3 regions of the Nocardia sp. CS682 genome follow, and region 1 is predicted to be linked to each of the others. Evidence: riboswitches for the same ligand, from Rfam matches in the RefSeq annotation. Region 1 holds a riboswitch; each other region holds the start of a gene.
What was found. A riboswitch is a leader RNA that binds a small molecule or an ion and turns the genes downstream of it on or off. The one in region 1 is predicted to bind cobalamin.
Positions count from the first base shown of each region.

Region 2: linked by a shared signal. The riboswitch ahead of DMB37_RS36340 (ABC transporter substrate-binding protein) and the one ahead of metE (5-methyltetrahydropteroyltriglutamate--homocysteine S-methyltransferase) in region 1 are both predicted to bind cobalamin.
Region 3: linked by a shared signal. The riboswitch ahead of DMB37_RS23250 (CbtB-domain containing protein) and the one ahead of metE (5-methyltetrahydropteroyltriglutamate--homocysteine S-methyltransferase) in region 1 are both predicted to bind cobalamin.

Region 1 is NZ_CP029710.1:2,318,481-2,325,907, reverse strand. It holds gene metE (5-methyltetrahydropteroyltriglutamate--homocysteine S-methyltransferase) at 1-2,099, opposite strand, end outside; cobalamin riboswitch at 2,251-2,441, opposite strand; gene DMB37_RS10390 (glycosyltransferase family 2 protein) at 2,710-3,585, shown strand; gene DMB37_RS10385 (pyruvate carboxylase) at 3,701-7,105, shown strand; gene rsmD (16S rRNA (guanine(966)-N(2))-methyltransferase RsmD) at 7,102-7,427, shown strand, end outside.
Region 2 is NZ_CP029710.1:8,025,725-8,033,151, forward strand. It holds gene DMB37_RS36325 (OsmC family protein) at 1-37, shown strand, start outside; gene DMB37_RS36330 (ATP-binding cassette domain-containing protein) at 1-2,228, opposite strand, end outside; gene DMB37_RS36335 (ABC transporter permease) at 2,225-3,199, opposite strand; gene DMB37_RS36340 (ABC transporter substrate-binding protein) at 3,207-4,784, opposite strand; cobalamin riboswitch at 4,799-4,988, opposite strand; gene DMB37_RS36345 (hypothetical protein) at 5,061-5,759, shown strand; partial or broken gene DMB37_RS36350 (LacI family transcriptional regulator) at 5,775-5,972, shown strand; gene DMB37_RS36355 (DUF4190 domain-containing protein) at 5,936-6,547, shown strand.
Region 3 is NZ_CP029710.1:5,150,523-5,157,949, reverse strand. It holds gene DMB37_RS23275 (hypothetical protein) at 1-526, opposite strand, end outside; gene DMB37_RS23270 (carbonic anhydrase) at 649-1,272, opposite strand; gene DMB37_RS23265 (A/G-specific adenine glycosylase) at 1,363-2,259, shown strand; gene DMB37_RS23260 (alpha/beta fold hydrolase) at 2,282-3,028, opposite strand; gene mhuD (mycobilin-forming heme oxygenase MhuD) at 3,123-3,437, shown strand; cobalamin riboswitch at 3,509-3,674, shown strand; gene DMB37_RS23250 (CbtB-domain containing protein) at 3,702-3,896, shown strand; gene DMB37_RS23245 (CbtA family protein) at 3,887-4,678, shown strand; gene DMB37_RS23240 (hypothetical protein) at 4,714-5,262, shown strand; gene DMB37_RS23235 (OsmC family peroxiredoxin) at 5,388-5,828, opposite strand; gene DMB37_RS23230 (multidrug efflux SMR transporter) at 6,019-6,339, opposite strand; gene DMB37_RS23225 (FMN-dependent NADH-azoreductase) at 6,341-6,988, opposite strand; gene DMB37_RS23220 (TetR/AcrR family transcriptional regulator) at 7,159-7,427, shown strand, end outside.

The DNA of each region.
Region 1 (7,427 bases):
GGCGAGTGGATGTCGTACACACCCGGCCCGACACCCAGATCGAAGCCCGCCGCGTTGAGGTCGTCGAGCACCTCCATCCGGGAGCGCGCCGCCTCGATCGAGGTCACGTCGGCGTCCAGCCCGGCGATCGCGTCGATCACCTCGCCGAACTCCGAGTAGCAGAGGTGGGTGTGCACCTGGGTGGCGTCCGAGACGCCGGAGGTGGCGATCCGGAACGCCTGCACCGACCAGTCGAGGTAGGTCTGCTGGTCGATCTTGCGCAGCGGTAGCAACTCCCGCAGTGCGGGCTCGTCCACCTGGATGATGCGGATACCCGCGGCCTGCAGGTCCACCGTCTCGTCCCGGATGGCCAGCGCGACCTGCCGCGCCGAGTCGCCGAGCGGCTGGTCGTCGCGCACGAATGACCAGGCGAGGATGGTGACCGGTCCGGTGAGCATGCCCTTCACCGGCTTGTCGGTGAGCGACTGCGCGTAGCTGATCCAGTCGACGGTCATCGGCGCAGGCCGGGTCACGTCGCCGAACAGGATCGGCGGGCGCACGCAGCGCGAACCGTAGGACTGCACCCAGCCCTGCTCGGTGGCGGCGAAGCCGTCGAGCTGTTCGGCGAAGTACTGCACCATGTCGTTGCGCTCCGGCTCGCCGTGCACCAGCACGTCCAGGCCCAGCTTCTCTTGCAGCGCAATGACATCGGCGACCTCGGCACGCATCCGGCGGATGTACTCGGCCTCGTCGATCTCGCCCTTGCGCAACGCCGCCCTGGCCAACCGGATCGCTGAGGTCTGCGGGTACGAGCCGATGGTCGTGGTCGGCAGCGGCGGCAGTTGCAGCCGTTGTTGTTGCAGCACACGACGTTCCTCGGCGGGCGCGCGCCTGCTCGCGTCCGGGCCGAGCGCCGCCAGCCTGGCCCGCACCTGCGCGTCGTTGAGCCGTGGGTCGGACTGCCGCGTAGCCAATGCCGCACGCACCTCGGCCAATTCGGCGCTGATCGCCTCGGTGCCCTCGGTCAGCGCGGTCGCCAGCAGCCGGACCTCGGCCACCTTCTCCGTGCCGAACGCCAGCCAGGACCGGAGGCGATCGTCCAGCCCGGTCTCCGCGGCGAGCGTGTACGGCACGTGCAGCAGCGAGCATGAGGTCGAGACCGCCACCGACGCGGCGCTGCCGAGCAGGGTGCCCAGGGTGGACAGTGCCTGGTCGAGATCGGCCCGCCACACGTTGCGGCCGTCGACCACGCCGGCCACCAGCAGCTTGCCTGCCAGGGCAGGGACGCCCACCACATCGGAGACGCTGGTGCCTGCGGTGAAGTCGAGCGCGATGCCCTCGATGTCGGTGCCCGCCAGCGCGGTCAGTGCGGCGTCGGGATGGCCGAAGTAGGTGGCCACCAGGATCGCGGGGCGCTGCGACGACGCGGACAGTTCGGTGTAAGTGCTACGCACCAGGTCGATTTCGTCGTCGGTGAGGTCGGTGACCAGCGCAGGCTCATCGATCTGCACCCAGCCGACCCCTGCCTCGGCCAGCAGCCGGAGCAACTCGCGATACAGCGGGACGAGCTCGCTGAGCCGGTCCAACGGTGCACCGCCGGTGGCCTTGGCCAGCTTCAGGAAGGTGATCGGCCCGACCACCACCGGGCGCGCGTTCGCGCCGAGCTCGGCCGCCTCGCGCACCTCGTCCAGCAGCTTCGCCGGGTTCAGCGAAAACACGGTGTCCTGGCCGATTTCCGGCACCAGATAGTGGTAGTTGGTGTCGAACCACTTGGTCATCTCCAGCGGTTCCACCGTGTCGGTGCCGCGGGCGGCGGCGAAGTACCGATCCAAGGAATCGGCGATCCCGGCGACCCGCTGCGGCAGTGCGCCGAGCAGCTGGGCGGTGTCGAGCACCTGGTCGTAGTACGAGAAGGTGCCCACCGGGATCGAATCCAGGCCTGCCGCTTGTAATTCGGTGAGCTGGGCGTGGCGCAGCTCGCGCGCGACGGCGTGCAGCTGCCCGGCGTCGATCTTGCCCGCCCAGTAGGCCTCGGTGGCCCGCTTGAGCTCACGCCGCGGTCCGACCCTAGGTAGCCCGAGAACCGTTGCGGTGAACGGTGTCTGATTTACAACAGTCACGTTGTCTCTCCAGTGCTGGTGTCGTAGGCCGACGCCATACGGGCTGCGCGGCTACCGAGATACGCCAGGAGATTTCAACAAACTAGAGCCCGACATATCAGTACTGGTAGAACCGCGCGCCCAGATCCACGAGGCGGTGGCCGCCGGATACGGCGTATCCGACACGGCTGGCAGGTCTTCGGACTCACAGGCACCGGCCTCGCGGCCGACCTACTGGCCGTCGCTTCCCGGGCGTCGTGCCCAGTGCATGTGACGGCGGTCGTTCCTGCTCACCGCTGCGGGACAGTCCCGGATTCTCACCGGGTTCCCTCTCGCCCGGCCACCCTCTCGGGGCGGTCGAACTCGACTCCGCTGCGCGACGACGGGGCTCCATCTCGTACGCGCCGCAGTGAACCAGCTGCACCTACGAGCATAGGGCGCGCGGCGCGGTGGTGGACGGCCGGGCGGGGGAGCGGTGGTCTTCGATCATTTGCCCATCACTGTTTGGTCATTTGACCAAGTCTGTGAGGAAGCCCACGGAACTCGGGTGTAGCCGCCCTTTCCGGAATGCGTTTAAGGTTGTCCCCTCGGGGGAGGGCTCCCGCGTGGGGAAACGATTGCAGGAGTACGCGTGGTGACTGAACGGTCGGTATCGATCGTCATTCCAACCTACATCGGGACGGCCGACGGCCTGGATCTACTCGATGTCCAACTAGGCGCCTTGACGCGTCAAGATTATAGGGGGGAATTCGATGTCGTCATAGCCGACAACGGATCCCCGATCGATGTGAAACTCCATATCGAAACTCATCCGCTGCACGGACGCCTCGAACTGCGTTATGTGGACGCGTCGGGGACCTCCGGTGCGGCATTTGCCCGTAATGTCGGCGCTTCGCAAGCCACCGGCACGATCCTGTTGTTCTGCGACCACGACGACCAGGCGCATTCCAATTGGGTCAGCCGCATGGTCGAGTTCCTGGACGAGGGTTACGACCTGATTTGCTCTGCGGTCGAAGGTGATTCGCTCAACGCGGCCAATCCGCGCCACGTCGCCAACATCCCGGCGCCTGACAAATTCCAGCCGACCGGCGTTTATGCACCTGTGATCATCGGGACCAGCATGGCGTGCCGGGCGGAGGTGTATCGGAAGCTGGGCGGCCAGGACACCAGCTACGCCGCGAACGAGGATCTCGAATTCGGCTGGCGGGCCCATCGCGAGGGATACCGTCTCGGATATCTGCCCGAGGCGCTCGTCGCCTATCGATACCGGCAGGGCTTCCGTCCCGGATATCGGCAGGGACGCAGCCGAGGCATCGGCCTCGCCCGGCTGAATGCGGAATTCCCGAACAATGGGTTGCCGGAAATTCACCTGCCCGAAGTCTTGTTACGCATGATTCGTCTGCCATTCACTCGCGGATTGGTTGCCGAGGAGCGCGGACTGATGATCGGTCTCGCCGTCGGTCAGTTCCGCGGCGGGCTCCGGCATCGGACGATGCACTGGATCTGACAGTGTGACGCGCGGATGAACGCATCTTCGCAACGCCGCCGGACGGCGTTGTGAAGATGCTTGCGAAGGGCCCTTCCGTGTCTGTGAGGCGGGTGGGTCCGGGTACCTTAGGCCAATGTTCACGAAAGTCTTGGTTGCCAATCGGGGCGAGATCGCCATCAGGGCCTTCCGCGCGGCCTACGAGCTCGGCGTTGGGACGGTGGCCGTCTTCCCGTACGAGGACCGCAACTCGGTCCATCGAACGAAGGCGGCCGAGTCCTACCAGATCGGTGAACAGGGGCACCCCGTCCGGGCGTACCTCTCGATCGACGCGATCGTCGACGCGGCCAAATCGGCGGGCGCCGACGCCGTCTACCCGGGCTACGGCTTCCTGTCCGAGAACCCGGACCTGGCGGCGGCCTGCGCCCGCGAGGGCATCACCTTCATCGGCCCGTCCGCCGAGGTGCTCGAGCTCGCAGGCAACAAGGCGCGGGCCATCGCGGCGGCCAAGGCCGCCGGGCTGCCGGTGCTGCGGTCCAGCGCGCCGTCCGCCGATGTGGACGAGTTGCTTGCCGCGGCACAGGAATTGGACTATCCGATCTTCGTCAAGGCGGTAGCAGGCGGCGGCGGGCGCGGCATGCGCCGGGTCGCCGACGCCGAGCACCTGCGCGAGTCCATCGAGGCCGCGTCGCGCGAGGCCGAGTCGGCGTTCGGCGATCCCACCGTCTTCCTCGAGCAGGCCGTGGTGAACCCGCGCCACATCGAGGTGCAGATCCTGGCCGACCAGCAGGGCAATGTGATGCACCTGTTCGAGCGCGACTGTTCGGTGCAGCGCAGGCACCAGAAGGTGATCGAGCTCGCGCCCGCGCCGAACCTGGATCCCGCACTGCGCGACCGCATCTGCGCCGACGCGGTGGCCTTCGCCAAGGAGATCGGCTACAGCTGCGCGGGCACCGTCGAGTTCCTGCTAGACGAGCGCGGCAACCACGTCTTCATCGAGATGAACCCGCGCATCCAGGTCGAGCACACGGTGACCGAGGAGATCACCGACGTGGACCTGGTGCAGGCGCAGCTGCGCATCGCAGCGGGCGAGACCCTCGAACAACTCGGCCTCAGCCAGGAGACCGTCAGCATCCGCGGCGCCGCGATGCAGTGCCGGATCACCACCGAGGACCCGGCCAACGGCTTCCGCCCCGACACCGGCCGGATCACCGCCTACCGGACTCCGGGCGGCGCGGGCATCCGGCTCGACGGCGGCGCCAACCTCGGCGCGGAGATCGGCGCCTACTTCGACTCGATGCTGGTGAAACTCACCTGCCGCGGCCGCGATTTCGGCGCCGCGGTGTCGCGGGCCCAGCGTGCGCTCGCCGAGTTCCGCATTCGCGGCGTCACCACCAACATTCCGTTCCTGCTCGCGGTGCTCGACGACCCGGACTTCCAGGCGGGCCGGGTCACCACCTCGTTCATCGATGAGCGCCCGCAGCTGCTCAACCAGCGTGGTTCGGCCGACCGCGGCACCAAGATCCTCACCTACCTGGCCGACATCACCGTCAACAAGCCGCACGGCGAACGGCCGACCACGGTGTACCCGCACGACAAGCTGCCACCGATCGACCTGACCGTCGCGCCGCCGGACGGTTCCCGGCAGCGCCTGCTCCGTCTCGGCCCGGAGGGCTTCGCGCAGGACCTGCGCGCGCAGAAGGCAGTCGGCGTCACCGACACCACCTTCCGTGACGCGCACCAGTCGCTGCTGGCCACCCGCGTGCGCACCAACGGCCTGCTCGGCGTCGCCGGGCACGTGGCCAGGCTGACCCCGCAGCTGCTGTCCATCGAGGCCTGGGGCGGCGCGACTTACGATGTGGCGCTGCGCTTTCTGTACGAGGACCCGTGGGAGCGCCTCGCCGCGCTGCGCGAGGCGGTGCCGAACATCTGCCTGCAGATGCTGCTGCGCGGCCGCAACACCGTCGGCTACACGCCCTACCCGGAGAAGGTGACCCGCGCGTTCGTCTCCGAGGCGACCGCCACCGGCATCGACATCTTCCGCATCTTCGACGCGCTCAACAATGTCGACCAGATGCGCCCGGCCATCGACGCGGTGCGCGAAACCGGCACGGCCATCGCGGAAGTCGCGATGAGCTACACCGGCGATCTGTCCAACCCGGACGAAACGCTCTACACGCTGGACTACTACCTCAAGCTGGCCGAGCAGATGGTGGACGCGGGCGCGCACGTGCTCGCCATCAAGGACATGGCCGGGCTGCTCCGCGCCCCCGCGGCCGCCACCTTGGTTACCGCGCTGCGCAGCAACTTCGATCTGCCGGTGCACGTGCACACCCACGACACCCCGGGCGGTCAGCTGGCCACCTATCTGGCCGCCTGGCAGGCGGGTGCCGACGCGGTGGACGGCGCGAGCGCCGCGATGGCCGGAACCACCAGTCAGCCTGCGCTTTCCGCGATCGTCGCGGCCGCGGCGCACAGCGAGTACGACACCGGCCTGAACCTGCAGCACGTGTGCGACCTTGAGCCGTACTGGGAGGCGCTGCGAAAGGTGTACGCGCCCTTCGAGTCCGGGCTGCCCGCCCCGACCGGCCGGGTCTACACCCACGAGATCCCCGGCGGTCAGCTGTCGAACCTGCGCCAGCAGGCCATCGCCCTCGGCCTCGGTGATCGATTCGAGGAAGTGGAAGCGAAATACGCTGCGGCGGACCGGCTGCTGGGCCGCCTGGTGAAGGTGACCCCGTCGTCCAAGGTGGTCGGCGACCTGGCGCTGGCCCTGGTCGGCACCGGCGTCGACATCGAGGATTTCGCCGCCGACCCCGGCCGCTACGACATCCCCGACTCGGTAATCGGCTTCCTGCGTGGCGAACTCGGCACCCCGGCGGGTGGCTGGCCGGAACCGTTCCGCAGCCGTGCGCTGGCCGGGCGCGGCGAGGCGAAGCCGGAGACCCCGCTCACCGCCGAGGACGAGGCCGGGCTGGCCGGCACCTCGGACGAGCGCCGCGCGACGCTGAACCGGCTGCTCTTCCCCGGCCCCACCGCCGAATTCAACGCGCACCGGGAAAAGTACGGCGACACCATGGGTCTGTCGGCGAACCAGTTCTTCTACGGACTGCGCCAAGGTGAGGAACACCGGGTGCAGCTGGAGAAGGGCGTCACCCTGCTCATCGGCCTGGAGGCCATCTCCGAGCCGGACGAGCGCGGCATCCGCACGGTCATGTGCATCCTCAACGGTCAGCTGCGCCCCGTCGCCGTGCGCGACCGGTCGATCGCCAGCGAGGTCCCGGCCGCGGAGAAGGCCGACAAGGGCAACGCGGGTCATATCGCCGCGCCGTTCGCCGGTGTGGTGACCTTGGCCGTGTCCGAAGGCGACGCGATCGCGGCCGGGGACACCGTCGGCACCATCGAGGCGATGAAGATGGAGGCCGCGATCACCGCGCCGCGGGCGGGCACTGTCGGCCGGGTCGCGATCGGCCCGGTGCAGCAGGTCGAGGGTGGCGATCTGCTGATCGAGCTGGCCGTGCGCGAGTCCGCGGTCGAATGACCCGGATCGTCGCCGGAACGGCGGGCGGGCGGCGGCTGCGGGTGCCGCCGGCCGGCACCCGCCCGACCTCCGACCGGGTGCGCGAGGCGCTGTTCAGCGCGCTCGACGCGCGGATCGACTTCGACGGCATTCGGGTGCTCGACCTCTACGCCGGGTCGGGCGCGCTAGGGCTGGAGGCGTTGTCCCGCGGCGCCGCGCACGCACTGCTGGTCGAGTCCGACCGCAAGGCGGCCGCGGTGCTGCGCGGCAATATCGCCGATCTCGGGCTGCCCGGCGCCGAACTGCGCGTCGGCACGGTGGCGAGCGTGCTCCAACTGGGTGG
Region 2 (7,427 bases), 3.2 Mb from region 1:
CGAACTTCGTTGCGAGCCTGAAGTTCTGGGGACCTGAGTGTCTCGCGCGGCAGGGCGGTAGCGACCTCGCCGAGCGGCAGGATCGAATCGGCGAGGCGGTCGATGACGGCGTCCTGGTGACTGATCACTATGAGGGCCAAGCCTTTGCGGCGCAGCTCGTCGAGCAGTTCGAGCACGAGATCTTGCGTGTCCGGGTCCAGTGACGACGTGATCTCGTCGCAGATCAGGATGCGCGGTTCGGCGGCGAGGGCACGGGCAATGGCGACGCGTTGTTGCTGGCCGCCGGACAGGTGATGGGGGCGGCGCAGCGTCAGGTGGTCGTCCAGGCCGACCGCCTGGAGCAGGCGGTGGGTCTGGTCGCGTGCGGCGGGGGAGTCCATGCCGTGGAGCAGGCGCAGCGGGCGACCGATCTGGCTGCCGATGCGATAGGACGGGTTGAGTGAGGTCGCGGGGTGCTGGAAGACCAGTTGAATGGCGCGACGGTGATCGATGGTTCGGCGATCGACGCTGGAATGCAGTGGAGCGCCGTCGAGTTCGACCAGACCGCGAGCGGGTGCGTGCAGGCCGGCCAGCGCCCGGGCGACCGTGGTCTTGCCCGCGCCGGAGCGGCCCGTGATGGCAAGGCACTCGCCGGGATGCAACGTGAAGGAGACGCCATCCACGACCGGCCGGGAGTTGCGGTGTGTCACGGCGAGGCCTTCGACCCGAAGCATCGGTGCGGCTTTCGGGCGGAATGCGCGCGAAGGTGTTGCGGCCGGGGGCTTCTGGTCGTGGCACGGTGCGATCGCGACGACCTTGCCCCGGTCCAGCTCCAGTACCTCGTCGATCAGCGGTGCGATCGTGGGCAGATCGTGCGTGATGACGAGCAGCGTGGTGCTGTCCTTGATTTTGCGCAGCGTCCGCAGCAGTTGGTCGCGGGTCTGCGCGTCCAATCCGGTGGTCGGCTCGTCCAGCACCACGAGTGCGGGCTTGCCGAGCAGTGCCATCGCGAGCAGGACCCGCTGCTGCTGACCGCCGGAGAGCTCGTGGGGGAAGCGTCGCCGGAACTCGCGATCATCGGGCAGATCCACTTCGCGTAAGGCCTGAGCGACCGGGTCGGCACCGGATGTGCCCCGCAGGCGGGCGATTTCGCGCAGGGCGGTGCCGATGCGCATGGCCGGATTCAAACCGGTCGAGGGGTCCTGCGGCACATAGCCAACGGCTCCGCCGAGGCCGACCGTTCCCGAGGCCGTCAGCCCGGCGGGTAGCGCGCCGAGCACCGCCAACGCGAACGTGGTCTTGCCCGCTCCGGACGGACCGACCACGGCCAGACCGCGCCCCGGTGGCAGGCTTAGCGAAATATTCTCCAGTACAACAGTTCCCGAGGCATCGCGGACCGAGAGTCCGTCGACGGTCAGACCGTCCGCCGTAGCAACTGCCGAAAGACCCGACGCCGCCGGTCGATTCACCTCGAAGGCCCGGTCGGTGACCATATTGACCGACACCACCAGCACCATGATCAACAGCGCCGGCGCGAGCACCGCCCACGGCTGCACGCCGAAACCCGGCCGATTCTCGGTGATCATGAGCGCCCAGTCGGGGGAGGGCGGGCGAAGTCCGAGTCCGAGGAAGCCGCTGACCGCGACCATCGAAATGCTCGCCGACATCCGCACTCCCGCATCGGCCAGCACCACCGATCGCAGATTCGGCAGCACCTCGACCACCGCGAGGCGCCACAGCGGTTCACCCCTGGCCCTGGCCGATTCCACGTACCCGGTGGTGGCGAGTTCCAGTACGCAGGTGCGGACGATCCGGATGATCCAGGGCACCGAGGCCAGCGCCGCGGTCACCACGATCGCGACCGGGCCGGCCCCCAGCGCGGTTGCGATCACCGCGAGCAACAGGAACCAGGGCACGACGACGATCGCGTCGACCGGGAGCATGATCCAGCGGTCCAGTCCGCGGCGCAGACCCGCGAGCAAGCCGAGCCCAAGCCCGAGTGTGTACGCGACGATCAGCACCAGCCCGGCGAGCGACAGCAGCGGCAGCCCGCCGTGCAGGACCCGCGACAGCACATCCCGGCCGACCACATCGGTGCCGAAGAGATGGCGGCCCGTCGGCGGCTGGAACGGAGGCGCGACCACCGCGGTCGGCGCGTACGGCGCGAAGACCGGGCCGAGCACCACGAGCAGCAGCACCACCACGGTGACCAGCAGCCAGCCGGAGCGAAGCCGGCGTCGCGCCGTCATGCTCGCTCCGTCAGGGCCAGCTGCCGGGCCCGCGGACTCACCAGCAGGGTCAGCAGATCGGCGATCAGGTAGATCGCGATCCCGACCGCCGCCATCAGCACCGCGGCCGACTGGACGAAGGGAAAGTCGCGAGCCGAGATGGCGCGCAACAGTTCCTGCGACAGACCCGGATAGTTGAACAAGGTCTCCACCACCGCGACGCCGCCGATCAACCCGACGACCGAACCGGCGAGCGGATAGAGGGACGCCGACACCGCATTGGGTGCGACATGCCGTAGCAGCAGCCGCAGCCCACTGATGCCGTTGAGCCGCGCGGTCCGAATGTAGTTGCCTGCCATGACTTCCGCGGTCTGCGCCCGCACCATGCGCACCGGGTGCGGTGCCAGCCCGATCAACAGGCAGGTCACCGGCAACACCAGGATCTCCGGCCGCTGCCACGCGTTCATGCCGCTGGGCAGCAGCGAGACGGCGGGCAGCAGGTGCAGCGACAGCGACACCGTCGCCACCAGCAGCACACCGAACACGAAGGACGGCACCGATTCCGCCGCCAGCGCGACCGCACTGATCACCCGATCAGTCCGGGTTCCCGCGCGGGCTCCGGCCACGAGTCCGAGTGCGAGTGCCAGCGGGATCAACAGCGCGGCGGTGAGCAGCGCGAGGGTGACACTGTTGGTCGCGCGGCCGAGCAGGACATCGCTCACCGGCCGCCCCGAGATCAGCGAATGGCCGAAATCGCCCTGGAGGAAGGCGAACAGCCACTCGGCGAAGCGCACCGGTGCGGGCCGGTCCAGTCCGAGCTCGGCGCGCAGCGCGGTCAGCTGCTCCGGCGAGGGGTCGCCGCCGCCGTCGCGCGACAGCAGCACCGTTGCCGCGTCCGAGTCCAGTGCTTCGAACAACCAGAAAACCGCGAGCGCGACGGCGAACAGCACGCCGATCCCACCGCCGACCCGCCGTGCGATATATGCGATCACGGCGGTGCTACGTCGCCAGCCAGGTGGTGGCGTAGTTGGCCCAGTCGTCGGTGCCGGGCACCCCGTTACGCACACCACGCACATGGTTCTTCGCCGCGTCGGGCCGTTTGGCGAAGCTGTGCAGGATGTACCCGCCCTCGTTCCAGAGTTCTTCCTGGAGTTCGTGATACAGCGTTCGGCGGCGTTGCGGGTCCATAGCGGCGCGCGCCTCGGCGAACTTCGTGTCCCATCCCGGCCGCCGCCAGCCGGTGCCGTTGCTGGGGGAGGTGCTGGTCATGGTCTGGCCGTAGAAGTAGTCGAGACTGTAGTTCCACCAACCGATGTGCGACAGCGGTGCTTTACCGCTGACCTGGGAGAAATAGGTGTCCGCCGGCACCGACTCCAGCCGGATGTCGATCCCGGCGGCCTTCGCGTGCTCGGCGAACAATGTCGCGGAGTCGAGCATGCCCGGCGAGCCGTCGGCGGTCGGCAGCGTGACCGTCAGATTCTCTTTGCCCGCCTGCCGCAACAGCTCTCGCGCGCGCTGGGGGTCATAGGTTCGCTGTGGCAGACCATCGTTGTAGAAGGGCGCACCCTTGCCGTAGACGTCGTTGCCGACCTCGGCGTAGCCGTAATACACCGAATCGACCATGGCCTGTCGGTTCACGGCGAGGCGCATGGCCTGCCGGACTCGCACGTCGTCGAACGGCGGTGTGTCCACGCGCATCTGGAACGCGCCCATCAGGCCTGCGGGCGGGACCACCACGGTCGTACCGGGGTCGCGCTCCAGGGTGCGCGCTTGCAGGTACGAGATCTCGTGCACCACATCGGCTTCGCCGGACAGGAAGGCGTTCACCCGTGCCTCGGTCTCCGCGATCTGGATGATCTCCACCTCGTCGAGCAGGGGGCGCCCGTCCCAGTATCGATCGTTGCGCCGCAACAGGGTTCGGTCGCCGGGCGACCACCGCTGCAGGGCGAAAGGACCGGTGCCCACCGGCAGCGACGACCCATCGATGGTGCCGGTGCCGTCCTTCACGATGTAGCAGTACCAGCCCGCCAGCACCGAACCGAAGTCGGCCAGCGGCGTTTTCATCGTCACCAGCACGCCGAGATCACCATCGGCGCGAGTGCGCGACATATCGATGTTGGCGAGATCGCCGGACGACTTCTTGGCCGGGTCGAGCATCCGCTCGAAACTCCACAGCACGTCCCGCGCCGTCAGCGGCGAGCCGTCGCTGAACACCACGCCCCGGCGCAGATTGATCCGCCACTGGCTGCCGTCGTCGTTGGGCTCCAACGACTCCGCGAGCCGGTACCGCAACGTCAAATCGTTGTTGTAGGCGACGAGCTTGTCCCACACGTTCTTCGACACCGCACCACCCGCCGAACTACCGGCCTCGTGCGGATCGAGCACGTCCGCGCTCGCCGACCGCCCCGCGATCACCGACCGCAGGCGTCCGCCCGCTCGCGGTGGTCCGTCCGGGGCTGTCGGGCCGCCCTCAGTGCCGCAACCCGCGAGCAGCCCGCCCAGCGCGAGCGCACCCGCGCTCCCGAGCAGAAAGGAACGGCGACCGAGCCCGGGCCGCACCGCTGTGTACTTGTCCATTGCCATCCTCGTGGGTGAGATCCCGGTATCACGGCGCAGGTATCCTGGCTCCCGGATCAACGCTCCCCGCCGGTCTTCCAACCTGGGTAGGCCGTGACCATGAATCGGCGGATCGCTCCTCGGTGACAGTTGCGGGACAGCCCCGGATTCGCACCGGTGTTCCCTACGCCGGATTCAGACCATACCGTCTGCTATTCCGAACGCCCTCCACCAGCCGGGTCGCGGTAGGTTCGGGTATCCGGGATGCGCGTGCCTGGCAACCTGGATGATGGGCGAATGCTCCCCACCGACCAGCTGGCCCAGGCAGACCGTCGCCCAGCGGTGATCGATACGCCCCTCGGCACCGTCGAGTTCTCCGTCACGCTCGCGTCGGACGTGCTACCTGCCGCGTCGAATACCCTGTGGCGCTTGGCGAACGGTTCACATCTGCACCGGTGGCGGCACCGGACCGCAACGGTCGATCTGTTGCTCGGCGGCATCGACGTCAAGCCTTGGGACGGCGGCGCACCGGTCCCGGTATGGGCCGGGATCTGGCAGGTGCAGGCGCGCGCCGAGGTGTCCGGGCTGGTCGTCTCGGCCGAACTGACCGATCTGCCCGCCGGAGCGAACGGCGGCCAGGACTCCGCCGAATGCCTCGCCGCGGTGAGTGTCGAGAACGAGCACTTCATGGTGTCGATCGGCGGCCCGGATTCGGAGCTGCTCGGTCTGCAGGCCGCGGACGGTCGGCTGATGCCCGCCGGTTGGGCACACCTGCTGCCGGTCGGCGCGGACGACACCACCTCCGAATACGGTGTGCGCTACACGGATCCGGCCCGAATCGCGTGGCACCTGCCCGGCCTGGCCGCCGGGGAGGTGGCCAGACTGTGCATCGCGTGCGCCTGGTGTCCCCGCGACGACGATCGACCCGCAGCCTGGTACGCGGTCGACATCCCGCTCGACACCGCCTACCTCCACCTCATTGCCGAGCCGACCTGATCGGCCGCGAGTGCGCTCGGTCGCGCCATCCCTGGCGAACTTGCCGTAACCGGGTGGGACGATGCCGCGGTAGCCGCGCGGCTCGACATCACCACCGTCGCGCAATCATTGCGCGAACAGGGCGCTTTATGCGCCCACGCCGCGCTCGGGCAGCGGCTCGACTCCCGCGCCGAGCCGTGGTCGATTATCCGGCGCTCCAGCACGCGGCATTGACCATTCTTTCGATAAGGCTGCGTGTGGCACGCGTGCGCTCGGCTCGAATTTCATTAGCATTCGAGAGGTCATCGAACGGGCGCAGTGGAAACCGACGCAAAGAAAGGACAGCCATGACGGAGGAATTTCCCCCCGGATATACCGCACCGGGTCAGTATCCGCCGCCGGTCCCGGGGTCTCATCGGCGGCCCGACGGCAAGGGCCTGGCCATCGCGGCGTTGGTGCTGGGTATTGTCGCGCTGCTCACCTTCTGGACCGTGATCGGTGGCATCCTGTTCGGCCTCGCCGGACTCGTCATCGGCATCATCGCCACGGTACGGGCTCGTAAGGGCGCCGCCGATGGTTCTGCTATGGCAATAACGGGCTTGGTTTTGAGCATTGTGGCGTTGGTCGTGACGGCGGTAGCCATCGCGGCCGGCTTCGCACTTTTCGGCTTCATCGGTGGTGACGACTTCACCGACTGTGTGAGCGACGCTGGTAACGACCAAGCGAAAATCGATCAGTGCGAACGGGATTGGCAGCAGACGGTGGAGAACAAATTGAGCGTCACCATCAGCCCGCAGCCGACCAACTGACGCGTTTGTTCCGCTCATCGATGATTCGTCGCGCGCCGGAATGGATCTCGTCAGGACAGCTTCGCTGAGCAGTGTGTAAGACACCGACTTGCCGATGAGCGCGTGGCGCAGTGCCCGCGCTCCGGCAGGCGGTGCACCACCGCGTGACTACTGCACCGCGGGTCATTGCGCTCGGATGGTCGGGCGCGTCGAACTTCCATTGTGAATATTTTCATCCGTGGGTAATTGAGTGCGGGCCGTACCCGCCGACCAGTCGGCATCCTCAGCCGGAGAAATCCATTCGGCGCGCTTACGAATTCGACACTATTCAGGTGCGCAGTAGGGGTCGACGCAAAGGCCATGGGGGACTATGGTTGTGACCTACCAGCCCTCGTCCCGAATCTGTCTCGATGTCGAGAACGATTGTGGGACACCGAAGTCCGCTGCCTGGTCCCAGCAGTCGACCACCTCTGTGTATTTAGGTGGAGTCATGTCCTCATATGCCGAATATTCGGATCGCCGCATCGCATTGCGCCCCTTACGGATTCGAGCGGTCGGTATGTATTCTGTGTGATTTCCCAGTGCGGCTGAAACATCGTTGCGCACGGTCTTGTCGCAATGACAATTCCCGAAGAATTCGAGCTGTCCCTGGCGCGCGTATTGCGCTGCCCGGGTCATGAGAACGACATGGAAGAAAGGAGGTGACAAAAATGACGAAGATGCCCTACATCGAGCCCCTGGTGATCTGCCTGGGCGCGGTCGAGGACCACACCACGATCCTCTTCCGCGGCGTGCCTGATCTGGTGAGCCACGGCAATCTGATCTAGTCGCACGCAATGATCGACCCGTGGTCCCCTCCTTTCGGCACGTGACGGGGAGGGGGCCACATTTATCGGCGAAT
Region 3 (7,427 bases), 2.8 Mb from region 1:
TCAGGTTGCGCGCGTTCGACTCGTCCACGGGCGAACAGTCCGAACTCGTCCAGAACCGGCGCTGGCCGTCCAGCGAGAGCACCGAGGCCTGGATCTGCGCCAGGTTCATGTCCCGCTGGCACTGCACGCTGGAGATGTTGGTGATGACGATCCGGAAGTTCGGCTGCTCGCCGACCCGGTAGGTCGGCTGATCCACGCTGATCTTGATGGCCAGCGACTGATCGGGGCACTGACCCGTCCCCGCGGCGGGCTCGTTCGACGCGGACGAGGCGACACTCGACGGTGCGGGCGTGCCGGATTCGCTCGGCTCCGCGGCCTTCGTCGTCGAGGCATCCGCGGGCTTGCTCGCCGTGCTGGACGACGAGCTCGCCGCGACGGGCTTCGAGTCACCGGGCGAGTCGCCGCCGCGGGAGACCGTCAGTACCAGCCAGATGACCAGCGCCAGCGCGACGACCAGGGCGCCGATCGCCAATGCGCGACGACGCCAATAGATCTCCGGTGGCAGCGGTCCATTCGGTTCCAGCACGCCTCAACGGTAAGGGCACCATCGGGCGCAGCGACTCATGCCTGCGGCGTGTCGGTCCGGAATAGGTGATCGTGGCGAGTAAATTCCGGCCCGCACGCAGGGGAAACTCCGGCGACCCCGGCTCAGGCGAGCTCGCCGATGTTGCCGACGACACGCTGCAACTTCACCTGGCCGTCGGCGAGCTTGTATGTGACACAGGCGATCGCGAGCTCACCGGTCGCCACCCGCTGCGAGATGATCATCGATCGCTGCATGAGCAGCCTGCTCGTCTCCACCACGTGCCTGGCCTCCATCTCGTCGACGGTGGACAGGCCCTCCCTGCGGCCGATCAGAATGGACGGCGTGACCTTCTCGACCACGCTGCGGATGAATCCGCCGGGCACCTCGCCGCCGTCGAGCGCGTCGATGGTGGCCTTCACCGCGCCGCAGCTGTCGTGACCGAGCACCACGATGAGCGGTACGTCGAGCACCTGCACCCCGTACTCGATCGAGCCGAGCACCGAACTGTCGACGACATGGCCCGCGGTGCGCACCACGAACATGTCACCGAGTCCCTGATCGAAGATCAGCTCGGCGGCGACTCGGGAGTCGCCGCAACCGAACAGGATTGCGGACGGGTGCTGGCCGCTGACGAGCTTGGCTCGGTCGTTGGCGCCCTGGCTAGGATGCAGCAGCGCACCGGAGACGAAACGGTCGTTGCCTTCACGCAAGGACTTCCAGGCACTGACCGGATTGGAATCAGGCATACCGATCATTGTGCACAAGGCTCGTGTTACCAGCCAGTTCGTTTGGTTACAGGTCGGCAAATACCGACCGGCAGCAGTAGGACAGGAACAGTGAGGAAAGCTCCGAACAGCATCGATGCGGACGTGTTGCTCGACTGGTACGCCGAGACCGCGCGCGACCTGCCGTGGCGTCGGGCCGAGGTCACCGCGTGGCAGATCCTGATGAGCGAGATCATGCTGCAGCAGACGCCGGTGGTCCGGGTCGAGCCGATCTGGCGCGAGTGGGTGGCGCGCTGGCCGGTGCCGTCGGCGATGGCGGCCTCCTCGCAGGCCGAGGTGCTGCGGGCCTGGGGCAAACTCGGCTATCCGCGCCGCGCGCTGCGGCTGCACGAGTGCGCCAGGGTGCTCGCGGCCGAGCACGGCGACGAGGTGCCCGCCGATGTCGAGGTGTTGCTGAGCCTGCCCGGCATCGGGGCGTACACCGCGCGCGCGGTCGCGTGTTTCGCCTACGGGCAACGGGTTCCGGTGGTCGACACCAACGTGCGCCGGGTGGTCGCCCGCGCCGTGCACGGGCGAGCCGAGGCCGGAAACCCGTCCTCGCGCGACCTGCCGGAGACCGAAGCCCTACTGCCGCAACAGATCGACCGCGCCGCGGTGTTCTCGGCCGCGCTGATGGAGCTGGGCGCGACCGTGTGCACCGCCCGCACACCGGACTGCACCCGCTGCCCGCTGCCGACCTGCGCGTGGGTCACCGCGGGCCGCCCGGCCTCCGAAATCGTCCGCCGCACACAGAAATACGAGGGCACCGACCGCCAAGCCCGCGGCCGCCTGCTCGACGTACTGCGCGGCGCGACCGGCCCGGTGGAACGGGTACGGCTGGATCTGGCGTGGCCCCGCGACCCCGGCCAGCGGGCCCGCGCGCTGGACTCGCTGCTGGTCGACGGGCTGATCGAGCAGACCGTCGACGGCCTGTTCGCCCTCGCCGGCGAAGGGGGCGCCGGCGCCTGACCGTGTGCGGCGGTGCCGAGCGTTATGGGTTCAGGACGCGGCGGAGGAAACGTTCGACCTCGGCGCGGTAGTGGTCGGGTTGATCGTCGTGCACGAGATGCGCTGCGCCGGTGACGAGTACGTGCTCGGCATCGGGATGAACCTCGGCCATCCGACGCATCTGGCCCGGCGGGGTGATGGTGTGCTCGCCCTCCAGCAGCAGGGCGGGCACGCGGATGGCATGCCACTGCGGCCAGAAGTCGCGACTGCCCCATTCCTCGGAGATATCGCGGAAAGTCGCGACCGAGCCGTGCAGCCGGTAACCGTCCGGACCGTGCTCGAACGAGTTCAGGAAGTACCGCCCGGCGACCGGCCCGAAGAACTTCAGCACCGCCGCCGCGTCCGGAAACGGTTGCGGCCACGCCTCGATCATCGCCGCCCAGTCCGCCGCCGTGCGGCCGGTGAAATCCGGGGCGATGTCCTCGATCACCAGCGCGCGCACCCGACCGGGGTGCGTCGCGGCGAAGACCCAGCCGTGCAGCGCGCCCATCGAATGCCCGATCACCACCATCGGCTCGGTGATGCCTGCGGTGGCGGCGGCCAGATCGGCGACGAAGGCCTCGGTGGTCAGCTCGGCAGGCGCCGGTCTGCCGTGCCCGGCGGCATCGAAGGTGTAGACGTGGCCGTAGTCGCGCAGCCAGTCCAGTTGGTCGTGCCAGGTCCGGGCGCTGCCCATCAGTCCGTGCAGCAGCAGGATCGGCACCCCCGCTCCGCCTTCGTCGTGCAACACCCCGCCGATTCTGCCGGGCTCGCGCGTGGCGTGCGCACTGCCCCCGGATACGGCCCATACCGAGTGGCCGCTCGCGGGTCGTATTGTCGAGGCCATGGCTGTTGTGAAGATCAACGCGATCGAGGTTCCCGAGGGCGCAGGCCCCGAGTTGGAGAAGCGGTTCGCCCACCGTGCGCACGCGGTCGAGGGTTCGCCCGGCTTCCTCGGCTTCCAGTTGCTCCGGCCGGTCGCCGGGGATAACCGGTACTTCGTTGTCACCCAGTGGGATTCGGAAGAGTCGTTCGCGGCCTGGCGGGACGGGCCCGCGCGCGAGGCGCACGCGGGTGAGCGGCAGAAGCCGGTCTCCACGGGTGCTTCGCTGCTCGAATTCGAGGTGGTTCTCGACGTGGCCGCGAAGCCGGCGAGCTGACGTAGTTCAGGGATGGCCGGGTGGGCCGGCCTGCCCGGCGACTCGCCCGACGGCGGGGCGCGGTCCGCGCTGGTCATATTGACGTCGGGTGCCTCCAGGTGTCACAGTTCGAAGGACAAAACGCGAGGGTGATGCGGTAATCCGGTGTGATTCCGGAGCGGTCGCGCCACTGTGTTCCATGCATCGAGCCCCTGGGTGCCGGACAGCCAGACACCGGCACCCTCGCCCCCATTCGACGGGACGCGCATCCCTAGGAGGACTCGCATGGCTATCGCGCATTCGCCGAGCCGGGCAACCGATTCACTCGCCACTGTGCTCGTCACGGTAGGTGTCGTTCTTCTCGCATTGCTCACGCTGTACCTGGTCGGCTTCGACCAGGGCGTCATCTCGCGCAGCGGGATGTACCTGCACGAGCTGATGCACGACGGACGTCACCTGCTGGGGCTTCCGTGCCACTGATTGGTTCGCTCAAAACCCTTCTACTGCGCGGACTATTGGCAGGCTTGATCGCGGGCCTGCTGGCCGCATCGGTCGGCTACTTCGTCGGCGAGCCGAAGGTCGACGCCGCCATCGCCATCGAGGAAGCCGGTTCCGCCGCGGATCATCCGCACGGCGCGGAACCGGAGGCGAGCGGCGGACATTCGCACGGCGGCGAGGAAGAACCACTGGTCAGCCGCGCGGGGCAGAAGGCGGGACAGTTCCTCGCCCTCGGCCTGGCCGGCCTGGCGCTCGGCGCGATCTTCGCCTCGGTCGCGCACTTCGCGCGGCGCTACACGACGTTCTCCGGGCCAAAACTCGCACTCGCGCTCGGCCTCGGCGGCTGGGCCGCGATCGTCGCGGTGCCGTTCTTCAAATATCCGGCGAACCCGCCCGCGGTCGGTGATCCGGACACGATCAACCAGCGCACCCTGCTGTGGTTGGCGGCGGTACTGCTCGGCCTCGTGGCGGTCGGTGTCGGCGTGTACGTCTACAAGGTGCTGCGCGGGCGGTTGAGCATGCTGCGGCTGATCGCCGGAGTCGCCGCGTTCGTCCTCGTCACGGCGGTGGGCTACATCCTGCTGCCCGGCGTGGACGAGGTGAAGGCGGACTTCCCGGCCAGCCTGCTGTGGCAGTTCCGGGTGGCGTCGCTGGCCCAGACCGCGACACTGTGGGCCTGCCTGGCCCTCGGCTTCGCCGCACTCACCGAATTCGCCACGCGCACTGATACTCCGGTACGAGAGTCGATCGCTACCGCGGGCTGATCCGCATCCGGAAGACGAGGGGCAGTGTCGGTGTCATGACCGACACCGCCCTTTCTCTTTGGCCCGCACCGCTTCGTTCGGGTGCGCCCGTCGAGCCGCCACGCGCCATCCGCATCGCCTACCTCGGCTTGGTCGCCGCACTGCTCGCCGGGGTCGCCGAGGCTATTGTTCAGATCGCCGCACTGCTCGAACGTGAAGAGGTCGACGTGGCGGGCCTGGCGACGGGTCTCGCCATGCGGCTGGGCATCTACCTGGTCGTGCTGCTGGTCGCCATCCGGATGACGCACGGCGCCCGCTGGGCCCGGCTGGTACTGACCTTCGGCATCGGCGTGATCGGCCTGCTGTCACTGGTCATCGAGCCGCTGGCCGCGCTGCTGTCCGCCGACAAGATCGGGGACCTGTTCGCGAATATCACGGTCGAATCCGCGACGATCGGCCTGTTCCGCGCGATCCATATAGTCGCGGTCCTGGTCGCCATCCCTGCCATGTACCACCCGGAAGCCCGTCGCTTTTTCTCCCCCGCCTCTCCGAGTCTTCAGGCCAGGCTCACGCACAACGGCAGTGACGTTGGCGGCCGGCGGTAATCCGGCAGGTGGGTTAGCTGGTACCCGACGAGTTACCCATGTAGTCACGAAATCTGTTGTCACCTAATGCGACTGCCCGGCTCGCGCACGAGGATGCGCAGGCCGGGCAGTTGTGCGCGCTGAACTCAGGCCAGGGCCGCGTCGAGCAGGATGTGGTCGACGCCCGCGAGCGCCTTGCTGACCGGGCAGCCCGCCTTGGCGGCCTCCGCGGCGGCGGCGAAGGCATCGGCGTCGATACCGGAGACCTTGCCGCGGACGGTCAGCTTGATACCGGAGATCCGGAAGCCGCCGGCCGGGTCGGGGCCGAGGGTCACGTCAGCGGTGACGTCCAGGCTCTCCGGGGTGCCGCCCGCATTGCCGATCTGCGCCGAGAGCGCCATCGCGTAGCAGGACGAGTGCGCGGCCGCGATGAGCTCCTCGGGGCTGGTGGTCCCGTCGGCCTCGTCGGCGGAACGCTTGGGGAACGACACGTCGTACTTGCCGACCCCGGAACTGGCCAGCTCGACCTGCCCCGACCCCTCCTGAAGAGAGCCGGTCCAAGCGGTACGCGCGGTACGTGTAGGCATTAAAATCCTTTCGCTGGTAAGCAATTTCCGATGCAGCCCCCGAGCTTAGCCAGCCCGCCGCCCCACGTCTCGGGGTCAGACTAGAGCGCCGCATTAGCAACCTAAGCGACGCGGCGCAGGCGTGATCTGTCCCCGATAAGTGGCCTCGCAGCACGAAACATGTTGCCGCGTCGACGCTTCGGAGTCCTGCCTATTCCGGATTGGTGACCCGCGCCAGCACGATTCCGCCGAGGATCAGCGAGAGCGCTAGCACCCGCCCCGCACTGAGCGGGTCCTTGTGGACCACGATCCCGAGGCCGATGGCCCCGATCGCGCCGATTCCGGTGAAGACCGCGTACGCGGTACCGACGGGCAGCGTCTGCATGGCCCTGGACAGCAGGTACACCGCGGTGACGCCGAGCACGAAGCAGATCACCGTCGGCACCAGCCGGGTGAAGTTCTCCGTCGGTTTGATGCTCTGCGACCAGACGATCTCCACCAGGCCCGCGATACCGAGCAGCACCCAGTTCATGTCAGTACTCCTTCGCGAGGGCGCGAGCGGTCTCCATCGCCAGCGCGTAGGACTCGTCGTGCTTGCCGCGCAGGTGTGCCAGCGCGGGATCCTGCCTGGCATTGGCCAGCTCCGCATTCACGAAAACGGTGTCCTGGACGGCGAAGTGGCCCGCGAAGAAGTCCCGCAGGAAACGCTCCTGATAGTCGAAGGCGGCCTTCGGAGCGCCGGGTGAGTACGCGCCGCCCCGGGCGGTCATCACGACGAAACGACGGTGCCCCAGCGACATTCGCGGGAAGGTCACCTGGTCCAGCCAGGCCTTGAGCGAGGCCGGAATCGAGTAGTTGTACATCGGGGTGCCGATCAGGATGACGTCCGCGGCCAGCACCTCGGCCAGCAGCGGCTCGACGATCGCCCAGGCCGCGGCCTGCTCCGGTGTGCGCACCAACTCGGCGAGCCGGTCCAGGTCGGTGCGGTCCTGCGCGAGCACCGCATCGCACAACTCGGTCCACGCCGCGTCGATGAACGGCACCGGTTCGGCCGCCAGGTCCCGGTAGCGATAGCCGCCGTCGGGGTTCTCGGCGCGCCAGGCTTCGGCGAACGCCGTGCTCAGCTCCCGGCTGATCGAACGGGTGCGGGCGCTCGCATCCAGGTGCAGCAGATTGCTCATGGTCAGACCTCACTCTGTGGTTCATGTCGTCGATGCGGGCATCGACCTTTGCCGACGCCTCGAACTACTCGGCATCAAATGGACAACATGTCCACTTGATGCCGGAACCGACCATAGCCACAAGCGGACATGCTGTCCACTTATCTGAGAAATCCGGTACAGTCAGCGGCATGACCAGCCACAAGGATCTGCTCACCGGGCAAGCGGCACCTCGCGCCGCCGTCCCCGAGCGCGCGGACGCGGCACGCAACCGGGCCAAGGTGCTGGCCGCGGCCGCCGAGCTGTTCGCCACCCGCGACCCGCGCACCGTCACCATGGACGACATCGCCAAGGCGGCGGGCGTCGGCCGGGGCACCCTGTACCGCCGCTACCCGGACACGAGTTCGATCGCCGTCGCCCTGCTCGACGAACACGAGCGGGCACTGCAAGAGCAGTTGCT